3 regions of the Azospirillum sp. 11R-A genome follow, and region 1 is predicted to be linked to each of the others. Evidence: riboswitches for the same ligand, from Rfam matches in the RefSeq annotation. Region 1 holds a riboswitch; each other region holds the start of a gene.
The links. Region 1 has a riboswitch for thiamine pyrophosphate ahead of thiO (glycine oxidase ThiO). Riboswitches for the same ligand answer to the same signal wherever they lie in the genome.
Positions count from the first base shown of each region.

Region 2: it holds a riboswitch for thiamine pyrophosphate, as region 1 does, so the genes downstream of both, VH569_RS23905 (ABC transporter substrate-binding protein) here and thiO (glycine oxidase ThiO) in region 1, are expected to answer to the same signal.
Region 3: it holds a riboswitch for thiamine pyrophosphate, as region 1 does, so the genes downstream of both, thiC (phosphomethylpyrimidine synthase ThiC) here and thiO (glycine oxidase ThiO) in region 1, are expected to answer to the same signal.

Region 1 covers NZ_JBCEBL010000037.1:6,263-13,961, forward strand. The annotation lists gene VH569_RS31425 (hypothetical protein) at 1-298, shown strand, start outside; gene VH569_RS31430 (hypothetical protein) at 347-811, opposite strand; gene VH569_RS31435 (PaaI family thioesterase) at 841-1,284, opposite strand; gene VH569_RS31440 (thiazole synthase) at 1,446-2,243, opposite strand; gene thiS (sulfur carrier protein ThiS) at 2,364-2,585, opposite strand; gene thiO (glycine oxidase ThiO) at 2,582-3,763, opposite strand; TPP riboswitch at 3,755-3,854, opposite strand; gene VH569_RS31455 (methyl-accepting chemotaxis protein) at 4,110-6,173, shown strand; gene VH569_RS31460 (DNA polymerase Y family protein) at 6,194-7,699, opposite strand, start outside.
Region 2 covers NZ_JBCEBL010000020.1:85,204-92,902, forward strand. The annotation lists gene VH569_RS23875 (purine-nucleoside phosphorylase) at 1-646, opposite strand, end outside; gene cdd (cytidine deaminase) at 662-1,081, opposite strand; gene VH569_RS23885 (ABC transporter permease) at 1,086-2,060, opposite strand; gene VH569_RS23890 (ABC transporter permease) at 2,064-3,215, opposite strand; gene VH569_RS23895 ((2Fe-2S) ferredoxin domain-containing protein) at 3,402-3,734, shown strand; gene VH569_RS23900 (DMT family transporter) at 3,868-4,782, shown strand; TPP riboswitch at 4,816-4,930, shown strand; gene VH569_RS23905 (ABC transporter substrate-binding protein) at 5,013-6,164, shown strand; gene VH569_RS23910 (branched-chain amino acid ABC transporter permease) at 6,169-7,041, shown strand; gene VH569_RS23915 (ABC transporter permease subunit) at 7,034-7,699, shown strand, end outside.
Region 3 covers NZ_JBCEBL010000003.1:351,825-359,523, reverse strand. The annotation lists gene VH569_RS07410 (cation:proton antiporter) at 1-776, shown strand, start outside; gene argB (acetylglutamate kinase) at 859-1,758, shown strand; gene VH569_RS07400 (hypothetical protein) at 1,791-2,075, shown strand; gene VH569_RS07395 (magnesium transporter CorA family protein) at 2,115-3,098, shown strand; TPP riboswitch at 3,176-3,310, shown strand; gene thiC (phosphomethylpyrimidine synthase ThiC) at 3,441-5,168, shown strand; gene greB (transcription elongation factor GreB) at 5,202-5,753, opposite strand; gene VH569_RS07380 (Rne/Rng family ribonuclease) at 5,856-7,699, opposite strand, start outside.

The DNA.
Region 1 (7,699 bases):
GGAGGTGCGTCAGGCGCTGACCACGCTGGCCGGCCTGCGGTCCGCCGTCGCCGAGAAGGAGCGCCGCATCGCCGAACTGGAGCGCGAGCGGACCGAGCGCATCGCCGACCAGGACCGGCTGCGCGAGAACCTGAAGGCCCTGCCGGCCGGCAGCGACCTGCACAAGCGCACGCTGGCGAAGATGGCGGAGGCGGAAAACCGGCTGGACGGCCTGGCCCGCGACCTGACCACCGCCCGCACCGAGGCGGAAGCGGCGCGGCAGACCTTGCGGGAGCGGGTGAAGGCTTTGGCGATCTGAAGAGATGAGGGGGGCGGGTTCCTCCGCCCCCCTTTCAGGCTTACGTTCTTACAGCGTCGTCGCGCTGCAATAGGCCCAGTCCTCGCCCTGCAGGCCGAAGAAGGCGGCGACCGGCTTGCCGCTGGACCGGTCGACGACGACGCGGAAGCGGCTGCCGGTGCAGGTGCCCTGGGTCTGCTTGGCGACGGGGACCTTGACGTGCTTGGACTTCAGGCAGGCTTCCGACATCTTCGGCGGGTTGGCCGGGCCGTCCACCTTCTTGCCGTTCAGCACCATGTAGTAAGTGGTCGCCTGCCCGCCCTTGACGTCGGCCTTCACCTCGATCTTGCCGAAGCGCGACTTGTAGAGGCCGGCATCCTGTTCGCCGTCCGGCGCGCCGCTGGGCAGCGAGCGGAAGGAGATGGCGGCGCAGGAGGGCGGGTCCTTGGCCTCGGCCGGGGCGGCGGCCAGAACGGCGATGCCGCCGGCCAGCAGCAGGGCGGCAGGCACGGACAACAGACGGGCAGACAGCATGGAAAAGCCCTTTCGAACCGGTTGAAACGTCATTTCGGCATCACGCAGAAGGTGGTCTGCTGCATCAGGGCGCAGTCCTTCTCGACGCCGCCGTCCAGCATCGACACCTCGACCTGGGTGATGACCAGGGTGCGGCCCGGCTTCACCACGCGGGCGCGGGCGATCATGACGTCGCCCTTGGCCGGCGACATCAGGTTGATCTTGAACTCCACCGCCAGCACTTCCGCCCCGGCCGGCATCAGGCTCAGCGCCGCATAGCCGCCGGCATTGTCGGCCAGCGTGCTGACCATGCCGGCATGGAAGAAGCCGTGCTGCTGCGTCAGGTCGGCACGGAAGGGCAAGCGCATCTCGCAGAAGCCCGGCTCCATCGCCGCCAGTTCGATGCCGAGCGTCTTGCAGATCGGCTGCTGTTCGAAGGACGCGAAGCAGCGCGCCTTCCAGTCGGGAGTGCGGGGTTCGAAAATGGCGGGCAAGGGAAGGGTCTCCGGCAGAGGGGTGCCAAGGGGGAGGGGCGCCAAGGGAGGCGGTGCGCCACAGCCTGCGTCAGCCGCCCCGCCGGATCAAGCGGCCGAACGGAGTGCGCGTCACCTTGCCCACCTCGGCCGCCCTCCGGTTGCTCCGCAATTGGCCGGTATCAGCCGCCGATCAGGCCCATCTGCGGGCTGGACGGTTCGGCATGGGCGCGCATCGGCATGCGGCCGGCCAGATGGGCGGCGCGGCCGGCATTGACCGCGTCGCGCATCGCCGCCGCCATCCGCACCGGGTCGCGCGCCTTCGACACCGCGGTGTTCAGCAGAACGGCGGCGCAGCCAAGCTCCATCGCCAGCGCCGCGTCGGACGCGGTGCCGATGCCGGCATCCAGCACCACCGGCACCGGGCTGCGGGCGCAGATCGTCTCGATGGCGTGCGGGTTGCGGATGCCCATGCCGGAGCCGATGAAGGCCCCCAGCGGCATCACCGCCGCCGCCCCCAGGTCGGCCAGCTTGCGGCAGGTCACCGGATCGTCGTTGCAATAGGGCAGCACGACGAAGCCGTCATTCACCAGCTCCTCGGTGGCGCGCAGCAACTCCTCCACGTCGGGATAAAGCAGTTCGCGGTCGCCGATGACCTCCAGCTTGATCCAGGACGTGTCCAGCGCCTCGCGCGACAGCTGGGCGGTCAGCACGGCCTCCTTTGCGGTCATGCAGCCGGCGGTGTTGGGCAGCAGCCCGACCGGCCCGTTCGGGCGCCGGGCGGTGGCGCGGGCCAGCACGTCGACGAGGCTTTCCGAATAGCCGTCCAGGCTGATGCGGCGGATCGCCAGCGTGACCAGTTCGCTGCCGCTGGCCGCCAGCGCGTCGAGCATCACCTGCTGGTTCGGATAGCCGGCAGTGCCGAGGAACAGCCGCGAGCCGAGGCTGCGCCCGGCGATGGTGAGGGTGTCGGTGGGCATGGGGAGAGCCTTTTGCAAAAGCCCTCTCCTCTGACTGGCCTGGGGAATTCCCCCTCTCCCCCGGGGGGGGGGGGAGAGGGGATCCTTCCCGGGCTGGTCACGGGAGAGGGAAATTCAGGGTCAGCCGCCCTGGATGGGGCGGACGATTTCCAGGCTGTCGCCGGGCTGAAGCGGAGTCTCCGGCCAGCGGCGGCGGGGGACCACGGCGCCGTTCAGAGCGACCGCGACGCCGAGTGTTCCGGCGGCGATGCCGCGCCCGGCCAGGAACTCGGCGACGGAGGCGGCGGACAGCGGCTCTTCGCGGCCGTTGACGCGGATGGCTTCACGTGAAACGGCGGTCATGCGGCGGCTCCCGCGGCGACGAAGCGGTCGGCGGCGAAGGGGCGCAGCAGCGGGTCGGTCTCGCCGGTCAGCACCAGACGGGCGATGCCGTCGGCGGTCACCGGGGTCAGCAGGATGCCGTTGCGGTGGTGGCCAGTGGCGTGGATCAGGCCGGGAATGCCGCTCTCGCCCAGGATCGGCGCATCGTCACGGCTGCCGGGACGGAAACCCGCCCACGCTTCCTCGATGGGCAGCTCGGCGATGCCCGGCAGCGCCCGCCACGCTCCTTCCAGCAGGGCGAACTGGCCGCCGGCGGTCAGGCGGTCGTCGAAGCCGCGCTCCTCCGTCGTGGCGCCGATCAGCAGCCGGCCGTCCAGCCGCGGGATCAGGTAGGTGCCGGGCGTCCACACCACATGGCGCAGCAGCGGCTGACGGGGGTCCATGCGCAGGCAGACCATCTGCCCCTTCACCGGACGTACCGGCGGCTTCGCGGCGGGCGGCAGCCCAGGCACCCCGGCCGACCACGCCCCGGCGGCCAGCACCACCTGGTCGGCCCGGTGCAGCGTCTCAGCCAACCGCACCCCGACGGCGCGCCCGCCCTCCACCGCCAGCGCCACCTCGCCGCACCGCTCATGCAGATGGGCGCCGGCAGCCTCGGCGGCGCGGCGCAAGGCGGCTGCGACCTTGCGGTTGTCGACCTGATGGTCGCCGGCACAGAACAGGGCGCCGGCAACACCCGGTTGCAGGAAGGGTTCGCGCCGCCGCACCTCGGCCCCGTTGAGCCACTCCACCGGCAATCCCAGATCGCGCTGGAACCCGTGCAGGAAGCGGACCTTCGCGGCATCGTCGGCGGTCAGCGCGATGACCATCGTGCCTTCGCTGCGCAGGTCGACGGCCATGCCGCTCGCCGCTTCGAGATCGCGGGCGAAGTCCGGCCACAGGGCCTGCGACGCGCGGGTCAGCGGCAGCAGCCCCTCCTCACCCGGCTCGGTTTCGACACAGGCGGCCAGCATGCCGCCGGCGGCATGGGTGGCGCCGCGCCCGGCCTCCCCCCGCTCGAAGACATCGACGCGGCAGCCGGCCGACGCCAGCCTCCAGGCGATGGCGAGGCCGATGCAACCGGCGCCGATGACAGCAACGGAAGGACGGAGTCCCGGCGCGGAAACGGAATATGGATGCGGTTCTGGCGCATGGATCATGCGGCGGCTCCCTTCGCTGGAATTACCCAGACAGGTTCGATGGGTGTGTTCTCAGCCGCGCGACCACCGCACGGCACCCCAGGCCTATGGATTGCCTTATGCCAATGTTCCGCTGGCCCCACAAGCGGAATCGACCGTCGCCCGGCCCGCCGCATCTGCCTGCAGCCCAACCAGACGATGGATGCGGCGACAGGCCGCAGCCGGATACGGAGTCCCCCCGACAGGAAACGCTACCAATCGGCAGCTAAATTGTCGGCAAAATGAGCCATACCCGGGCACTCACAGCAGAAAACGGGCGCCGCCAATGCGCGGGATGAACAACAAAGACGACCGAGGATTCGCCAGCATGCTGTCTTTCTTCCGCTCGGACTCCCCGACCTCCCCCGTCCCCGGCACCCCGGTCGGCACCCCAGCCGGCAGGTCCGAACCGGCAGCGCACGCCGCCGGACCGGCGGAACAGCCGATCCGCAGCCTGTGCCTGCCGGCGGGGCAGATCGGTGCCGCGGCGCTGGACGGGCTGAGTTTCGCCGCCGGGGCGCCGGCGCTGGTCGTCGGCTTCGTGTCGCCGCATGTCGATTTTGCCGCCACCGCGCGGGCGGTCCGCTCCGCCCTGCCGGCGGCGACCCAGCTGGTGCTGGTCTCCACCGCGGGCGAACTGTGCGCGACCGAGGGCCAGCCGCTCTACCGCAAGGCCGGTGACCGCTGGGACAGCGTGGTGCTGCAATCCTTCAGCCCGCGCCTGCTCGCCGGGGTCAGCATCCAGTCGGTCCCGCTGCATTGCGACGACCTGCGCGGCGGCCGCCCGACGCGCGACGTGCCGGCCCGGGTTGAGGCGATCCGCGGCGAGCTCGACCGCATCCGCGTCCCCTTCCCCGTCGACAGCCACGACACGGTGGCGCTGACCTTCATCGACGGGCTGTCGGCCAGCGAAAGCTGGTTCATGGAGGCGGTCTACCGCTCCGGCCATTTCCCCTGCCTGTTCATCGGCGGCTCGGCCGGCGGCAAGCTCGACTTCCGCAACACCCATCTGTTCGACGGCCAGCGCGTGCTGGAGAACGTGGCGGTGACGATCTTCCTGAAGATGGCGCCCGGCATCCGCTACGGCATCTTCAAGTCGCAGAATTTCCGGCCGACCCAGACCCGCTTCGCCGTGGTCGACGCCGACCCGATGCGCCGCATCGTGCGCAGCGTGATCGACCGCGACGGCTTCGAGGTCGTCGGCTTCATCGACGCGCTCGCCAAATCCCTGCGCTGCAAGCCGCAGGAGTTGCCGGGCAAGCTGGCGAAGAACACCTTCGCCATCGAGATGGAGGGAGAGCTGTTCGTCCGCTCCATCTCCGGCTTCGATTTCGAGAAGGGGGAGGTCGCCTTCTACTGCGACGTCAATCCCGGCGACTCGCTGTGCCTGGTGGAGGCGACCGACTTCGTCCGCCAGACGGAGGACGACCTCTCGGCCTATCTGCGCAACAAGCCGCGGCCGGTCGGCGCCATCCTGAACGACTGCATCCTGCGCCGGCTGAACAACCCCGACCAGCTGTCGCGGGTCCATGCCTTCGACGGGCTGGCCGCCGCCGGCTTCTCCACCTTCGGCGAGCTGCTGGGCATCAACATCAACCAGACCCTGTCGGCGCTGATGTTCTTCGAGGTGCCGCCCGGCGCCGCCTTCTCCGACGACATGGTCGACCGTTTCCCGGTGCATTACGCCCGGTTCCAGAGCTATTTCATCGCCACCCGCTACAACCGGCTGGAGCTGCTGAGCCGCATCCGCAACAGCGTGATCGAGCGGATGCACAGCTATCTCGACGCGCTGGTGACGCTGACCGGCGGCGTGCAGGAGACCGCCAGCTATGCCGCGCGCATCGGCGGCTCGATGTCGGCGATCGAGGCGACGCTGAACCGCCACGCCACTCTGTTCGACGGCCACGCCGACCGCAAGGAGGCGCTGGTCCGCGAATTCAACCAGCTGTCCACGGTGGTGAAGAGCATCGAGAAGGTGCTGGCGGTGATCGACGGCATCGCCAGCCAGACCAACCTGCTGGCGCTCAACGCCACCATCGAGGCCGCCCGTGCGGGAGAGGCCGGAAAGGGCTTCGCCGTGGTGGCGGCGGAGGTGCGCAAGCTGGCCAACGACACCAAGCAGACGCTGGCCGACACCCGCCGCGCCATCGACCAGGTGGTGACCTCCGTCCGCTCCGTCGGCGGCCAGCTCGACGACACCAGCGCCCGCATGGACGAGGCCGCCACCGCCTCGCAGGAGTTGCAGACCGACATCCATGGGGTGATCGATGAGGTGGAGGGCGCCCAGAAGGCCATCGAAGGCCGCCTGTCCGACATGAACGATCATGCCCGCCGCATGGAGGACATCAACCGCTACATCGCCTTCCTGAAGCAGCTCGACCGGGCGGGGTGAGCGGGCGGCGGCCCGACACCTCACGCCAAAAACCCGTGCAGGAACCAGCGCGGGGTCTCGTCAGGGCAGTACAGGCCGGCGCGGAACAGCCAGAACCGCCGGCCGCCGTCATCCTCCACACGGTAATAGTCGCGCACCGCCGGCCCCAGCGACCCTTGCCCACGCCACCATTCGCATTCGATGCGCTCCGGCCCCTCGGCCCGGCGCACACGGTGGGGCACGCCGCGCCAGACGAACAGCAGCGGCGGGTCGTCGGGCAGCGGGGCGGTGGCCTCAACCGGCTCGGGCGGGGTCAGCAGGCGCAGGGGGCGCGGTTGCCCGGCGGGCCAGGGCTTCGGCGCCGGCAGGCGCTCCATCGGCGGATGCGGCGCCACGCAGCGCTCCGGCAGCCAGCTTTCCCGCGGCACCAGCCGCAGCACCGCCCGTTCCCCCAGCCGCAGCGTCAGCCGGTCGACCAGTTCGGCCAGTTGGTCGTCATTCCCCTGATCGCCGGCCTCCCCTCCGTCGATTGCAGTCTGGACGGCGGACAGCGGTCCCGTCTCGGTCGCCGACAGCACCAGGGTTTCCAGCCCCGGCCCCGGCTCGATGCGCTCGAGCAGCGGGGCGAACAGCCGGGCAAGAGCCACCGGGTCGCGGGTCGGGCGGCTGGTGCCGAGCGTCAGGCTCTGCGGTTCGTCGTCCACCCGCTGGTCGGTGCGGTGGGCATCCAGCCGCAGCCGGCGCGCCCCCTGCCCCGCCGCCTCCAGCCCCTTGCACAGCCTCCCCAGCAGATGGCGCAGCGCCCCGGCAATCGATTCGGGCGTGGCGATCGGTTCGGCGAAGGTCAGGCGCTCGCGATGGTCCGGCACCGGCCGGCGAGGGGAGATCGGCTCGTCCAGCCGGCCGAAGGCCTGATCGTACCGTTGCATCAACCCGGCTCCGAACCGCGCCGCCAGCCCCGCCCGCGGCATGGCATGCAGGTCGCCGATCCGGCGCAGGCCCAGCGCATGCAGCCCCTCCACCGTCTCCGCCGGCAACCGCAGGGCAGAGAGCGGCAGGCCGTCCAACGCCTCACGACGACGCTGCTCCGGACTGCCGAACCGCACCAGCCCCCAGGCGGCGGCCGGGGTGTCGGCGATGGCGGCGCGGGCGGCGAAGCCGGCGGCGCGCAGCCGGCCGGTCAGGTCGGCGGCCAGCGCCGGCTCGCCCCCAAAGAGATGGGCGCAGCCGGTGAGGTCGATCACCACCCCGTCCGGTTCGTCCGCCGCGGTCCAGGGGCTGTAGCGCCGCGCCCAGTCGGCAATGCGGCCGAGCAGGGCCGAATCGGCCTCCGGCGTCGCCTCCGCCGCCTCCAGCGTCGGTTCCAGTGCACGGGCATCGCTGAGGGTGTGGCCGGGAGCGATGCCCAGCATTGCCGCCGCCCGGTTGACCGCGACCACTACCCGCCGCTGGCGCTCCGTCCGCAGCAGGACGAGGGGGCGTGCGCGCACCTCCGGCGGCATGAGCCGTTCCCGCGCGTCGGTCGGCAGACGCGGCAGCCACAGAGC
Region 2 (7,699 bases), on a different contig from region 1:
CGATGCATTCGGGAACGGTGGACATGCCGACGGCGTCGGCGCCCAGCAGTTTCATCATCCGCACCTCGGCCGGCGTCTCGAAGGACGGGCCGGGATAGGCGGCATAGACGCCCTCCGCCAGATCGATGGACAGGCCGGCCGCCACCTCCTTCAAGAGGCTGCGCAGCTCCGAATTCCAGGCGTCGGTCATGCTGGGGAAGCGCTCGCCGAAGGCCTCGTCGTTCGGGCCGGTCAGCGGGTTGCTGCCCAGCAGGTTCAGATGGTCGCTGATCGCCATCAGCCGGCCGGGTCCGACCTCCAGCCGGAGCGAGCCGACGGCGGCGGTCAGCACCAGCGTGTCGCAGCCGGCCAGCTTCAGCGCCCGCACCGCGGTCTTCAGCGCATCGAAGCCGTTGCCCTCATAGGCATGGACGCGGCCCTGCATGCAGGCGACCTCGACACCCCCGAGTTGCCCCACGACGAGCCGCCCGGCATGGCCGGACACGCTGGGGATCGGGAAACCGGCGATGTCGGTGTAGGGAATGGCGACCGCGTTGGCGATGCGGTCGGCGATGCCGCCCAGGCCGGAGCCCAGCACGATGCCGACCCGCGGCCGATGGCCGGAGGCACGGTGAAGGATGTCCGCGGCGGCGCGGGCTGCGGTCATGTCGGGAAACTCCGCTCAGAAGGCTAAATTGGTGGGGCCGAACGATTCGGGCAACAGGGTTTCCAGCGGAAAGCTCCGCCGCAGGCCGGCCGGGTCGCAGATGTGGATCGGCGTGTCCGGCGATGCAAATTCGCGGATGCGCTGGCGGCAGCCGCCGCAGGGGGTGCAGATCTCCTCCGCGCCTGCCTCGCCGCCCATCACGACGATGGCGCGGATGCGGCGGTCGCCGGCGGTGACCATGGCGCCGATGGCGCTCGATTCCGCGCATTGCCCCTGCGGGTAGGCCGCGTTCTCCACATTGCAGCCGGCAAAGATGCGGCCCGATTCGCCGAGGATCGCCGCACCCACCTTGAATTTGGAATAGGGGGCGTGGGCATTCTCGCGCGCGGCGCGGGCCGCTTCGATCAGCTGGGGCAGCTCTGCGGTGTCGGCCATCGGCTCAGCGTTCCTTCACATAGGGGATGCCGCTCGCCTTGGGGGCGATGGCCTTGCCGACGAAGCCGGCCAGCAGCAGGACGGTCAGCACATAAGGCAGCATCTGGATGAACTGCACCGGGATGACGCCGATGCCCGGCAGGACAACGCCCTGGAGGCGGACCTGCACCGCGTCGGTGAAGGCGAACAGCAGGCAGGCGAACAGGGTCGGGCCCGGCCGCCATTTGCCGAAGATCAGCGCCGCCAGTGCCAGATAGCCCTTGCCGGCGGTCATGTCGCGGACGAAGCCGGCGCCATGGCCGGTGGAGAGATACGAGCCGGCCATGCCGGTCAGCACGCCGGTGACCAGCAGCGCCTGATAGCGCAGCTTCGCCACCGACAGGCCGGCGGTGTCGACCGCCGCCGGATTCTCGCCCACCGCCCGCAGCCGCAGCCCGAAGCGGGAGCGGTAGAGCACCCAATGGGTGGCGATCACCAGGACCAGCGTCACCCAGATCAGGACATTGTTGCCGTTGAGCAGCTCGCGATAGACCGGCCCAAGGACAGGAACGCCGGACAGGGCCTCGACCCCCGGCAACTCCACCGCGGGGATGCGCGCCTGGTTGGGCAGCAGCGGGGTCTGTCCGCCCTGCTGGAACCAGGCATAGGCCAGCGTCGGCGCCAGCCCGGCGACCAGGATGTTGATCGCCATGCCCGACACCACCTGATTGCCGTTGTGGGTGATGCAGGCGAAGCCGTGGACTATCGCCAGCGCCACCCCGGCGGCGATGCCGGCCAGCAGCCCCAGCCACGGGTTCAGCGTGGCCGAGGCGACGGCGGCGGAGAAGAAGGCGCCGGCCAGCATCTTGCCTTCCAGCCCGATGTCGACCACGCCGGCCCGCTCGCAATACATGCCGGCGAAGGCGGCCAGCACCAGCGGGGTCGCCACGCGGATGGTGGCGCCCAGCAGCTGCAAGGCCAGAAGCAGCGCGTCTTCCATCGCTCAGCCCCTCCCCCCGGTTGCGGCATCCGCGGCGGCAGCACCGCCGCGGCGGCGGAACAGCGCCTCCACCTGCGGCTTGAACAAATTCTCCATCGCACCGGCGAACAGGATGACCAGACCCTGGATGACCATCACCAGCTCGCGGTTGATCGTCGGGTATTCGAAGGACAGCTGGCCGCCGCCCTGCGCCAGAACACCGAACAGCAGTGCCGCCAGAATGATCCCGACCGGATGGTTGCGCCCCATCAGCGCCACGGCGATGCCGACGAAGCCGACGCCGCCGGTGAAGTTCAGGATCACCCGGTGCTGCACGCCCAGAATCTCGTTCACGCCCACGAAGCCGGCGAGCGCGCCGGAGATCAGCATGGCGATGACGATGTTGCGCGCCGGCGAGATGCCGGCATAGACCGCCGCCCGCTCGTTCCGGCCGACCGTGCGCAGCTCGTAGCCCCAGCGGGTGCGGCGCAGGAAGATGTGGAACAGAACGCAGCAGGCCAGCGCCCACAGGAAGGACAGGTTCAGCGGCGAGGCCGGGATGGCGATGCCGAACCAGCCCAGCGCCCGGTCCATCGACGGCAGCCAGACGCCGGGATCGAACTCGCGCGTTTCCGGCGACTGGCTGCCGGGGCGGATCAGCACGTCCACCAGCAGCCAGGTCATGATCGACGCGGCGATGAAGTTGAACATGATCGTCGTGATGACGATGTGGCTGCCGCGCTTGGCCTGGAGCCAGGCCGGGATAAAGGCCCAGGCGGCCCCGAACAGGGCCGAGGCCAGCACCGCCAGCACCGCCACCACCGGCCAGGGCCAGCCGGTCAGCGCCAGCGCCACCAGCCCGGCGCCGAGCCCGCCCAGATAGGCCTGCCCCTCGCCGCCGATGTTGAACAGCCCGCAATGGAAGGCGATGGCGACCGCCAGCCCGGTGAAGATGTAGTCGGTGGTGTAATAGAGGGTGTAGCCGATGGCCTCCGGGTATCCCAGGGCCTCCGACAGCAGCAGCGACAGCACGTCCACCGGATTCTCGCCGATCACCAGGATCACCAGCCCCGACAGCACGAAGGCCGCGACGAGGTTGAAAACCGGCAGCAGCGCATACCCGACCCAGCCCGGCACTGCGCCCGGCTGGCCCTTCCCCGATCCGCTCAGCAGCACCGGCGTCTCCTGGATTGCCCCTTGCCGGGGATTCTTAACCGCCAACGCTCTGCCGACCAAGCATTTCATGGTGCGGGGAATCCAAGCATCGCCTGGAGTTGGAAGGATTACAAAAAGTCTTGCCGCAACGCAGCATTCTGGCATGCTTCTTACCCATAGAAATTTTATGGCTATGGAGCATGACCGATGCCGCTCGACATCCCGCAGACCTTTCGCCACCACGTCTTCTGCTGCGCCCAGCAACGTCCGCCCGGTCATCCGCGCGGCAGCTGCGCCGCCAAGGGGGCGCATTCGCTGTGGCAGCGGCTCGATCAGAAAATCCAGGGCAAGGGCGTGACCGACATCGGCATGGCGATGACCGGCTGCCTCGGCTTCTGCTCCGCCGGGCCGCTGATGGTGGTGTATCCGGAAGGCATCTGGTACCGGCCGGAAACGCCGGAGGACATCGACGAGATCGTCGACTCGCATCTGGTCAACGATGCGCCGGTCGAGCGGCTGGTGATGGTACTGACGCGTTGAGGCGAGAGGGGGGCGCACGAGCCGGCTCTTGACCTTGGCTGCGCCTACCAGACCTGCGGTTGCGGCATTGGGACGCGGGCGCATTTGCCCATAATGTGGGCAGACCCCGCCATTGCCGTTCCGAACCGAGTCCATGACCGACGCCGAAACCGCCGACCTGCTGCCCGCCGAGGCCGATTCGGTTCCCTATGCCGTCGGCTGCTTCCTGGGCGCGATCCTGCTGTTCGCGGCGATGGACACGCTCATCAAATTCCTGACCGCCGATTACCCGGTGCCGCAGCTGATGTTCGTGCGCTCGCTGGTCGCCTTTCTGCTGGTGGGCGGCTACACCCTGACGTGCGGCGGCGGGATCGCGGCGATGCGGACGCGGCGGCCCCTGGGGCATGTCTGGCGCGCCTTCGCCGGGCTGATCTCGATGGGATGCTTCTTCTATGCCTTCCGCGAACTGCCTTTGGCCGACGTCTATGTGCTGAGCTTCGCCGGTCCGCTGTTCATCACCGCGCTGTCGGCGCCGCTGCTGGGCGAGCCGGTGGGCTGGCGCCGCTGGGCCGCCGTGGTGGTCGGGTTCGGCGGCGTGGTGGTGATGGCGCAGCCGTCGGCCGGGGCGCCGCTGGTGCCGGTGCTGGTCGGGCTGTGCGCCGCCCTGTTCTATGCGCTGGCCGCACTGGCCGTGCGCGGCCTGTCGCGGACGGAAACCAGCGCGTCCATCGTGCTCTACCTGCTGCTGACGACGACGGTGGTCAGCGGGGCGCTGGCCGTGCCGGTCTGGACGGCGCCCACCGCTTTCGCGCTGGGGCTGATGGCGCTGGTCGGGGCCATCGGCGCCGGGGCGCAGGTCCTGCTGACCCAGGCCTTCCGCCGCGCGCCGCCGGCGGTGGTGGCACCCTTCGAATATACCGGCATGGTCTGGGCCAGCCTGTTCGGCTGGCTGGTGTTCGGCGACCTGCCGACGGAGCCGGTCCTGGCCGGCGCTATGGTGATCATCGGCAGCGGGCTCTACATCCTGCATCGTGAAACCATGGTGGCGCGCCGCCGGTTGGGTTCTTGACAGGACAGGGCCGGCGGCGACACTCTCGCCGCCTGTTCACGGCTGGGGTGCCCGTGCGGATGCCGGTTCGGTGGTCGCACGGGCTGAGACAACACCCATCGAACCTGATCCGGGTCATGCCGGCGAAGGGAGCCGACCGGAACCCGACGGACCCGCTGAAAGCTGCTGCAAAGCGCCCCGTCCCCTCCGCGTCGCCCCAACCGCCGGCGCGTGTCGAGGAGTTTTCGGTCATGCGGCGCACGCTTCCCCTCCTGATCGGCCTGCTGGCCGCATCCTCCTGCCTGTCGTCCGTCTGTCTGTCGTCCGCCGCCCGTGCCGACGACACGCTGTCCTTCCCGGTGCTGGTGCCGCTGACCGGCTTCCTGTCGCTGGAGGGCACCAGCCAGCGCAATGGCGCCGTCCTGGCGCTGAAGCAGACGCCGGCCGGCGTCGCCATCGCCTCGGAGGTCGTCGACACCGGCACCTCGCCCGAAGCGGCGGTGACGGCGCTGGAGCGCGCGGCCGGCCGCGGCACGGTGGGCGCGGTCGCCGCCAGCATGCTCGGCACCCAGATGCTGGCGATGCTGCCGCTGGCTGGCGAGCTGAAGCTGCCGCTGGTCACCGTGTCGGGCACCGCCTCGATCACCGAGCAGGGCAATCCCTGGGTCTTCCGCTTCTTCCCCGGCGACGCGGTGACCAAGGCCGCCCATGCCCGCTATGTGGTGGAGGAGCTGGGCAAGCGGCAGCCGGCCGTCATCTACCAGACCACCGCCTACGGCCAGAGCGGCAAGGCCCATCTCGACGCCGCCTTCAAGGCGCTGGGCGTCACGCCCGTCTTCGAGGAGGGGGTGGACCCGGCGGCCAAGGATCTGCTGCCGGTGCTGACCAAGGCGCTCGCCGCCAAGCCGGACGTGCTGGTCCTGCACCTGCATTCCGGACCGACCGCGCTGCTGCTGCGGCAGGCGGCGTCCAGCGGCGTGACCCTGCCCATCGTCGCCGGCTCCGCCATGCATCAGCCGAGCACCGCCGCCCTGCTGGAACCGGCGGAGCTGAAGGGCGTCTGCGCCGAGACAGCGGCCTCGCCGATTTCCGGCGGCACGCCGGAGGTCAAGGCCTTCACCGACGCCTACCGCGCCGCCTTCGGCAAGGAGCCGGACGCCTTCGCGCTCGGCCAGTATGACGGCATGACCATGGTGCTGGAGGCGGTGAAGGCCGGCGCCCGGTCGCCGGACGCGATCCGCAAGGCGCTGTCCGCCGAGAGCTTCAAGGGCCTCGCCATGACCTACAAGTCCGACGGCAAGGGCAACATGGCCCATTCCGCCGTCATCGTCTGCTATGACGGGGCCAGCCGCGTGCCGGTGCTGGTGAAGCGGTACGACGACCCGACGCTTGCGGCGAAGTGAGCGGATGGCGGCGCTTCAACTGCTGGTCAACGGGGTGGCGCTGGGGGCGGCCTATGCCCTGGTGGCGCTGGGCTTCGTGCTGGTGCTGAACGCCACCTCGGCGGTGAATTTCGCCCAGGGCGATCTCGTGATGGCCGGCGGGTTGCTGGCGGTGGCGGCGGCGCCGCTGATCCCGCTGCCGGGCATCGTCCTGCTGCCGGTCGTTCTGGTGCTGATGGCGGCGCTGGGGCTGCTGCTGGCACTGGCGGCTTATCTGCCGCTGCGCCGCCGGCCGCCGGTCTCGGTCTTCATCAGCACCATCGCGGTTGGCATCATCCTGCAGAACGGTGCCGCCATTCTGTTCGGGCCGGAGCCGCGCGCCGCGCCGCCTTTGTTCGGCGACGACACGCTGCACATCGCCGGGCTGGCGGTGCCCGAGCAATCGCTCGCCATCGTCGCGGTGGCGGGGCTGCTGATCGGCGCGCAGCAATGGGTGTTCGCCCGCACCCAGCTCGGCCGCCGGCTGCGCGCCACGGCGCAGGATCCGGAGATGGCGCGGGCCTGCGGCGTGCCGGTGACCGCGATGATCCTGGTGACCTTCGCCATCGGGGCCGCCTGCGCCGGGGCGGCCGGGCTGCTGCTGGCCAACCGCTATTTCGTCACGCCGACCTCGGGCGGCGACCTGATCCTGAAGGCCTACATCGCGGTGACGGTGGGGGGCTGGGGCTCCGTGCCGGGTGCGGTGGTGGGGGCGCTGCTGATCGCGTTGTTCGAGGTGGGGGTGTCGTCGGTGCTCTCATATCCGGCGGCGCTGGGGGCCTTGTACCTGACGCTGCTGGCGATTCTGGTGCTGCGCCCGCAAGGGCTGTTCGGCGAAGCGGTGCGGCGCCGTGGGTGAACGTCGGCCGGCAGTCATTCTCATCGCTGGCGCGCTTGCCCTTCTGGTTTATGCGCTGGCCTTCGCGTCCCCCTATGGCCTGCGCGTCCTGACCGTCGCCGGGGTCTATGCGCTGGCGACCTTCGGATTCCAGATCGTCTTCGGGCTCGGCGGTGCGCTGTCGCTGGCGCAGGGCGCCTTCTTCGGCGTCGGCGGCTATGTGACGGGCATCCTCGGCAGCCGCTACGGGCTCGGTTTCGAAGCGACCTTCCCGCTGTCGATGCTGGTACCGCTGCTGCTGGCCCTGCCGGTCGGGCTGGCGGTGCTGCGGTTGGAGTCGCATTACTTCGCCCTGGCGACTCTCGGCATCGCCCAGGTCCTCCATCTGCTGGCGGTCAACCTGCCGGAGCTGACCGGCGGCTCCAACGGGCTGGCCGGAGTGCCGGCGGTGGTGCTGTTCGGCTGGGCGGTGCCGCGCGGACTGCCGATGGCCGGGCTGGTCTGGGGGCTGGTCGCTCTCGGCGGCCTGATCGGCTGGCGGCTGGCGCGGGGAAGGCTCGGCCGGTCGCTGGCGATGCTACGCGACGACCCGCTGGCGGTGGCAACGCTGGGGCTCGACGTCGGGCGGCTGCGGCTGATCGGCTTCGGCATCAGCGCCCTGTTCGGCGGGGCCGCCGGG
Region 3 (7,699 bases), on a different contig from region 1:
TGGCGCTGGGCTATGCCGCGGTGAACGACGCGCTGCTCTGGCTGCTGATCACCGCGGTGCTGGCCTGGTCGACTGCCGACGGGGAGAACGGCGGCGGCGATGCCTGGGCGGTGGCGAAGGTCGGCCTCTTGGGCTTCGCCTATGTCGGGGCGACGGTCCTGCTCGTGCGCCCGCTGCTCGACCGCCTGCTGGAGCGGGTGGCCCCGGACGGGCGGATGGGCGACACCGCGGTGGTGGTGACCTGCGCGGCGCTGCTGGCGTCGGCCGCGGTGACCGAACTGATCGGGTTGCATTACATCCTGGGCGCCTTCATTGCCGGCAGTGCGATGCCGCGCCGCTATGCGGCGGCGATCCTCGACCGGCTGGAGCATTTCGCCACGCTGATCCTGCTGCCCTTCTTCTTCACCCTGACCGGGCTGAAGGTGAACCTGACGCTGGACGATCCGGCGCAATGGACCGTCTTCGCCCTCGCCAGCCTCGCCACCATCTCCGGCAAGATGGCCGGCACCACGCTCCCCGCCCGCTGGACCGGCGAAAGCTGGCCCGATGCGCTCCGGCTCGGCACGCTGATGCCGTGCAAGGGGTTGATGGAGGTCATCGTCCTGACCCTCCTGCTGGAGGCCGGCGTGCTGTCCGGCCCCTGTTTCTCGGCGATGGTGCTGATGGCGGTGGCGGTGACCGCGCTGACGCAGCCGATGACGCGGCTGGCCGGATTGTGGCGTCCAGCCGGCGGCACGGCCACCGCAGCCGCGGGAGGCCGTCACGGGGGTGTGTGACCGTTAAATTGCCCCCTAGGCAACCGGCCGGCCTTTCCGTTAAAGAAGCCCGACACTCCACCCCGACAAAGGGCATCCTCCCGTGCAGACTCCCACCCGTGACGAGTGGCTCGCCAAGGCCCGTACCCTGTCCGAAGCGCTGCCCTACATGCGCCGTTATGCCGGGAGCACCTTCGTCATCAAGTACGGCGGCCACGCCATGGGCGACGCCAGCCTGGCGGAGCTGTTCGCGCGCGACATCGTCCTGCTGAAGCAGGTCGGCATCAACCCGGTGGTCGTCCATGGCGGCGGCCCGCAGATCGGCCAGATGCTGGAGCGGCTGAAGATCAAGTCCAGCTTCATCGACGGCCTGCGCGTCACCGACAAGGAGACGGTCGAGGTGGTCGAGATGGTGCTGGCCGGCTCCATCAACAAGCAGATCGTCGCCGCCATCAACAGCGCCGGCGGCCGTGCCGTCGGCCTGTCGGGCAAGGACAGCAACCTGATCACCGCCCGCCGTCTGGAGCGCGTTCAGCGCGATCCCGACAGCAACATCGAGCGGGTGCTGGACCTGGGATTCGTCGGCGAGCCCTACAAGGTGAACCCGCAGATCCTGCATGCGCTCGCCCAGTCGGACATCATCCCGGTGATCGCGCCGGTCGGCTTCGACGTGAACGGCGACACCTACAACATCAATGCCGACACGGCGGCCGGCGCGGTCGCGGCGGCGGTGAAGGCGGCGCGCTTCTTCCTGCTGACCGACGTCGCCGGTGTGCTCGACAAGGAAAAGAAGCTGATCGAGAAGATGTCACTGGAGGATGCCCACAAGGCCATCGCCGACGGCACCGCTTCGGGCGGCATGATCCCGAAAATCGAGACCTGCATCGGCGCGGTGGAGCAGGGCGTCGATGCCGCTGTTATCCTGGATGGCCGCGTGCCGCATGCGCTGCTGCTGGAGATCTTCACCGAGGGCGGCGCCGGCACCCTGATCGGCAAGGCCTGACGCTGTCCGAAGGGGACTGTCATGGGGGACCGATGAGCGATCTGCGCAAGGAGTTGCTCCGCCAGATGAAGGCCATCCGGGAGAGGATGGACCCGAAGCTGGTGGAGCGTGCCAGGCTGGCCGCTTTGGGCAAGGTCCCCTATGACAGCGATGCGGCGAAGGAGGCGGTCGGCCATTTCCTCGACGCCAAGCGGGACGGCGGCGCCTTCCGCCGCAAGCTGGAGCAGGCGCTGAAGGACGAGGGCGCGTCGCTCGACCTCGATGGGGAGAAGGCGCCGCCCCCGGCGAAGCCGCGGCGCGGTGGCCGCGTCACCTAGGTCGGGCGCCCGAACCGCGCCAATGCAAGGAGCACAGCCTTGCTGCATGTTTTCGTCAATGACGGCGGTCTGCTGCGCTGGGACAGGGAGGCCGCGGACGAGTCGGTCCCGTTCCCCGAGTCCGCCGTGTGGCTGGACCTGATCAACCCGACGCCCGACGAGCTGACGCGGGCGGAGGCGCTGATCGGCACCGGCCTGCCCACCCGCGAGCAGATGGCGGAGATCGAGGAGTCGAGCCGCCTGCGCGTGGCCGGCGGTGCCTTGACCATGACCGTCACCGCACTGGTCTGGGCCGACACCGACGAGCCGCGCATCGCCACCGTCAGCTTCGTGCTGGCCGGCCGGCGGCTGGTGACCATCCACGACATCGATCCGCAGGCCCTGCTGGCCTTCCGCCGCCGCGCCACCCATGGGCAGGTGTCCGCATCCCGCGGCGAACTGGTGCTGGCCGCACTGGTGGACGGGATGATCGACCGCACGTCGGTCGTGCTGCGGCGGACCGGAGTGGAGATGGATGCGCTGAACCGCCGCTATTTCCGCGGGCGCAAGCTGCGCTCCCGCGGCGAGACGCTGGACGACGCGCAGACGCTGAAGCGCATCGGCCATGCCGGCCATCTGATCGGCAAGGCGCGGATCAGTCTGGCCAGCCTCACCCGGATGACCGACTTCCTGGCGCGCGGCGATGGCTGGAACGCCGGCAAGGCGACTCGGCGCTGGGCCAAGACCACGCTGCAGGATCTGCGCGGGCTGGACCAATATGCCCGCTTCCTCTCCGGCAAGGTTGCCCTGGCGCTCGACACCGCTCTGGGCCAGATCAATGTCGAGCAGAACGAGATCGTCAAGATCGTGTCGGTCCTGACCGTCCTGCTCTATCCGCCGACCCTGGTCGCCAGCATCGGCGGCATGAACTTCACCGAAATGCCGGGCAGCCAGTCGCCCTTCGGCTATGCCAGCGCCTTGGGGCTGATGCTGTTGTCGGCCTTGCTGCCGATGGTCTATGTGCGGTCGAAGCGCTGGATGTAACGCATTTCCACAATATGGCAGGCGGATCGTCCGCAGCGCTTTCCTTTTGACACGACCGTCCGTCGGCGGCAGGATGGGCCGCATTCCAGGGGGGTCCCGACAGGGGGCTGAGATACCAACGGCCGGACGGCGCACTGCGCAAGCCGGCAGCGTGGTGACCCTTCGAACCTGATCCGGGTCATACCGGCGAAGGGAGGGACCTCGTGACGGGCCGAATCTCGCCCCGTCCGGCCGTATCGGCCCCGCCATGTCGGGGAACCATTCCGAAACGGCCCGCACGAAGATACCGCACCTCCGTCCGCAGTCCCGGGTTTGTCCGCCCAACTCCGACGGAGAAACCCAATGCCTAAGGACTTCAACGAGAACGCCATCCGCATTTCGACCGGCCCGCTGCCGTCGTCGCGGAAAATCCATGTGCCCGGCACGCGCTTTCCCGACCTGCGCGTCGCCCTGCGCGAGATCGCGCTGTCGGGCGGCGAGCCGCCGCTGACCGTCTATGACGCCTCAGGCCCCTACACCGACGAGTCGGTCGCCATCGACGTGCGGGCCGGCCTGTCCAAGCACCGCCGCGACTGGATCCTGGCGCGCGGCGATGTCGAGCCCGCCGACAACGGCGTGCTGCGCGCCAAGGACGGCGTGGCGGTGACCCAGATGGCCTACGCCCGCGCCGGCATCGTCACCGCGGAGATGGAGTACATCGCCGTGCGCGAGAATCTCGGCCGCGCCGCAGCACTTGAGGCTACCCGCGACGGCGAGGATTTCGGTGCCGAGATCCCCGACTTCATCACCCCGGAGTTCGTCCGTGACGAGGTGGCGCGCGGGCGGGCGATCATCCCGTCCAACGTCAACCACCCCGAGTCGGAGCCGATGATCATCGGCCGCAACTTCCTGACCAAGATCAACGCCAACATCGGCAACTCCGCCGTGACCTCCTCCATCGAGGAGGAGGTGGAGAAGATGGTCTGGTCGATCCGCTGGGGCGCCGACACCGTGATGGATTTGTCCACCGGCGCCGACATCCACCAGACCCGTGAATGGATCCTGCGCAACTCCCCGGTTCCGATCGGCACCGTGCCGATCTATCAGGCGCTGGAGAAGGTCAAGGGCAAGGCCGAGGACCTAACCTGGGAGCTGTTCCGCGACACGCTGATCGAGCAGGCGGAGCAGGGCGTCGATTACTTCACCATCCATGCCGGCCTGCGGCTGGCCCACATCCCGCTGACGGCCAAGCGGGTGACCGGCATCGTCTCGCGCGGCGGCTCGATCATCGCCAAATGGTGCCTGGCGCATCACCGCGAGAATTTCCTCTACGACCATTTCGCCGACATCGTCGAGATCTGCCGGACCTATGACGTGGCGCTCTCGATGGGCGACGGGCTGCGGCCGGGCAGCCAGGCCGATGCCAACGATGCCGCCCAGTTCGCCGAGCTGGAGACCCTGGGCGAACTGACGAAGATCGCCTGGGCGCGCGACGTGCAGGTGATGATCGAAGGGCCGGGCCATGTGCCGATGCACAAGATCAAGCACAATGTCGAGAAGCAGCTGGCGCTGTGCGGCGAGGCGCCCTTCTACACGCTGGGGCCGTTGGTGACCGACATCGCGCCGGGTTACGACCACATCACCAGCGCCATCGGTGCGGCGATGATCGGCTGGTTCGGCACGGCGATGCTCTGCTACGTCACGCCGAAGGAGCATCTCGGTTTGCCCGACCGCGACGACGTGAAGGCCGGCGTCATCGCCTACAAGATCGCCGCCCATGCCGCCGACCTTGCCAAGGGTCACCCGGCGGCGCGGTTGCGCGACGATGCCATGTCGCGCGCCCGCTTCTCCTTCCGCTGGCTCGACCAGTTCGCCCTGTCGCTCGATCCCGACACGGCGATGGCCTATCACGACGAGACCCTGCCGGCGGAAGGCGCCAAGACCGCGCATTTCTGTTCGATGTGCGGGCCGAAATTCTGCTCGATGAAGATCACGCAGGAAATCCGCGACGCCGCGGAATCCGGCATGGCCGAGATGTCGGAGAAGTTCCGCCAGTCGGGCGGGGAAATCTACCAGCCGGCAGCAGAATAAAGTCTGGCGGGGGGCGGGTTGCCGCCCCTTCCGTCAGTCCGCGTACCGGATCTCCAGCACTTCGACTTGCTCCATCCCGGCCGGGGTGCGGACATCCACCAGATCGCCCTTCCGCGCCTTCAGCAGGGCGCGGGCCATGGGGGAAATCCAGCTGACATGGCCGCGGTCGGGGTCGACCTCGTCGGCGCCGACGATGGTGATGGTGTTCTCCGCCCCATCCTCGCGGGCATAGGTGACGGTGGCGCCGAAGAAGACCTGTTCGCGGTTCTTCTGGTCCTGCGGATTGACCACCACCGCCGATTCCAGCCGCTTGTTCAGGAAACGGATGCGGCGGTCGATCTCGCGCAGGCGCTTCTTGCCGTAGAGATAATCGCCATTCTCCGAGCGGTCGCCATTGCCGGCGGCCCAGGACACCACCTCCACCACCTTCGGCCGCTCCACCCGCAGCAGGTGGCGCAGTTCCTCCTGCATGCGCTGGAAGCCGGGCGGGGTCATGTAGTTCTTGAAGCCCTGCGGCAACGGTGCCGGATCGTCGAGGTCGTCGTCGTCCTGCGTGTCGTTCTCGCGGGTGAAGGCCTTGCTCATGGTCCGACCTGTCCTGTGGCAGGGGTGATAACGTCCGGGAAAAGGAAAAGGCGCCTTGCGGCGCCTTTTCCCGTTCCAGAGGTCCCGGTTGGGCCGTTGGGCTTACCGCTTCCACCAGCCGCGGCGCGGCTTGGCATCGGCGTCGGCATCGGCGTCGTTGTCAGCCGCAGCCGGCTCGGGAGCCGGGGCCGGCGTGGCGGCCGGGGTGGGCTTGGCGGCGGCTTCGGCCGGGGCCTCGGCAGCAGCCTTGCGCTTGCGCGGCGACGCCTTCTTCGGCGCGGCTTCGGCAACGGTCTCCGCCGGCGCTTCGACCGCAGCGGCGGCCTTGCGCTTGCGGCCCTTGGCCGGCGCTTCGGCGACGACCGCCGGGGTGGGCTCGGGCGCGGCTTCGACCGGAGCCTCGGCGGCGGCCTTGCGCTTGCGCGCCGCCTTCTTCGGCGTGGCTTCGGCAACGGCTTCCACCGGCGCTTCGACCGGGGCAGCGGCCTTGCGCTTGCGGCCCTTGGCCGGCGCTTCGGCGACGACCGCCGGGGTGGGCTCGGGCGCGGCTTCGACCGGAGCCTCGGCGGCGGCCTTGCGCTTGCGCGACGCCTTCCTGGCGGGCGCCTTGGCGGCGGTCTCGGCCTGAGCCGGGGCCGGCGCGGTCACCGGAACCGGAGCTTCCTCGACCGCCGGAGCGGCTTCGCCGGCCAGGATCCAGTCGAGATCGCTCGCCTCGGCCGAAGCCTGCGCCGTCTGGACCGGAGCGCCCTGGACCGGAGCGGCGGCGGGCTGCTGGTCGCCGGCGTCCTCGCCGCCCTCCAGGCCTTCCGCACCCTCGCGGCGCGACCGGCGACGGCCACCGCGCTTGCCGCGGCGGCGCTTCTTGCGGCCATCGCCGTTGCGCTCGCCGGCATCGGCACCGGTCTCGTCCTCGCCGTCATCCTCATCCTCGTCGTCGCCTTCAGCGTCGGCGTCGGCGGAGTCGGCCGCAGGTTCGGAGATGGCGGCACCGGGGATGGCTTCGGCGGCAACCGGCAGAACGCTCTCATCGGCGTCCTGGCCAGCGTCCTGGCCGGCATCCTGATCGCCCTCGTCCGTCTCGGCATCGCCCTCGGCGTTGTCGCCGTCGGTCCGGCCGTCCTCGCGGTCACGGCCACGGCCGCGGCGGCGGCGGCGGCGGCGGCGGCGATCTTCGCCATTGCCCTCGCCGTTGGTTTCGGCACGCTCGCCGGTCTCCTCGACCTGGACGGCCTCGGTCTCGACTTCCGGCTCTTCCACCATGTCGACCGGCTCGGCGGCCAGCGCGCGGTCGGTCTCGGCCATCACGCGGTCGGCGCTGACCAGCGGGGCGTCCTCGTCGGCCAGGCGGGCCTTGTTGCGCTCCAGACGGTGATCCGGGGCGATCAGCGTGTCGTCGGCCTGGACCATCACGCTGAAGGCGTGACGCTCTTCGATCTTGGCCAGTTCACCGCGCTTCTGGTTGAGGATGTAGAGCGCGATGGAGGTCGGGACGAAGATGGTGATCTCGGCCGAGCGCTTGCGGATGCCCTCTTCCTCGATGGCGCGCAGGACGTGCAGCGAAGCGGATTCGACCGACCGGACGACGCCGGTGCCCGAGCAGTGCGGGCAGCGCTCGAAGTTGGTCTCCAGCAGAGACGGACGCAGACGCTGGCGCGACAGCTCCAGCAGGCCGAAGGCGGAGATGCGGCCGAGCTGGATGCGCGCCCGGTCGTTCTTCATCGCCTCCTTCATGCGGCGCTCGACGGCGGCGTTGTTCCGCGGCTCCTCCATGTCGATGAAGTCGATGACGATCAGGCCGGCCAGATCGCGCAGACGCAGCTGGCGCGCCACCTCGTCGGCGGCCTCCAGGTTGGTCTTGTAGGCGGTTTCCTCGATGTTGCGCTCGCGGGTCGACTTGCCGGAGTTGACGTCGATGGAGACCAGCGCCTCGGTCGGGTTGATGA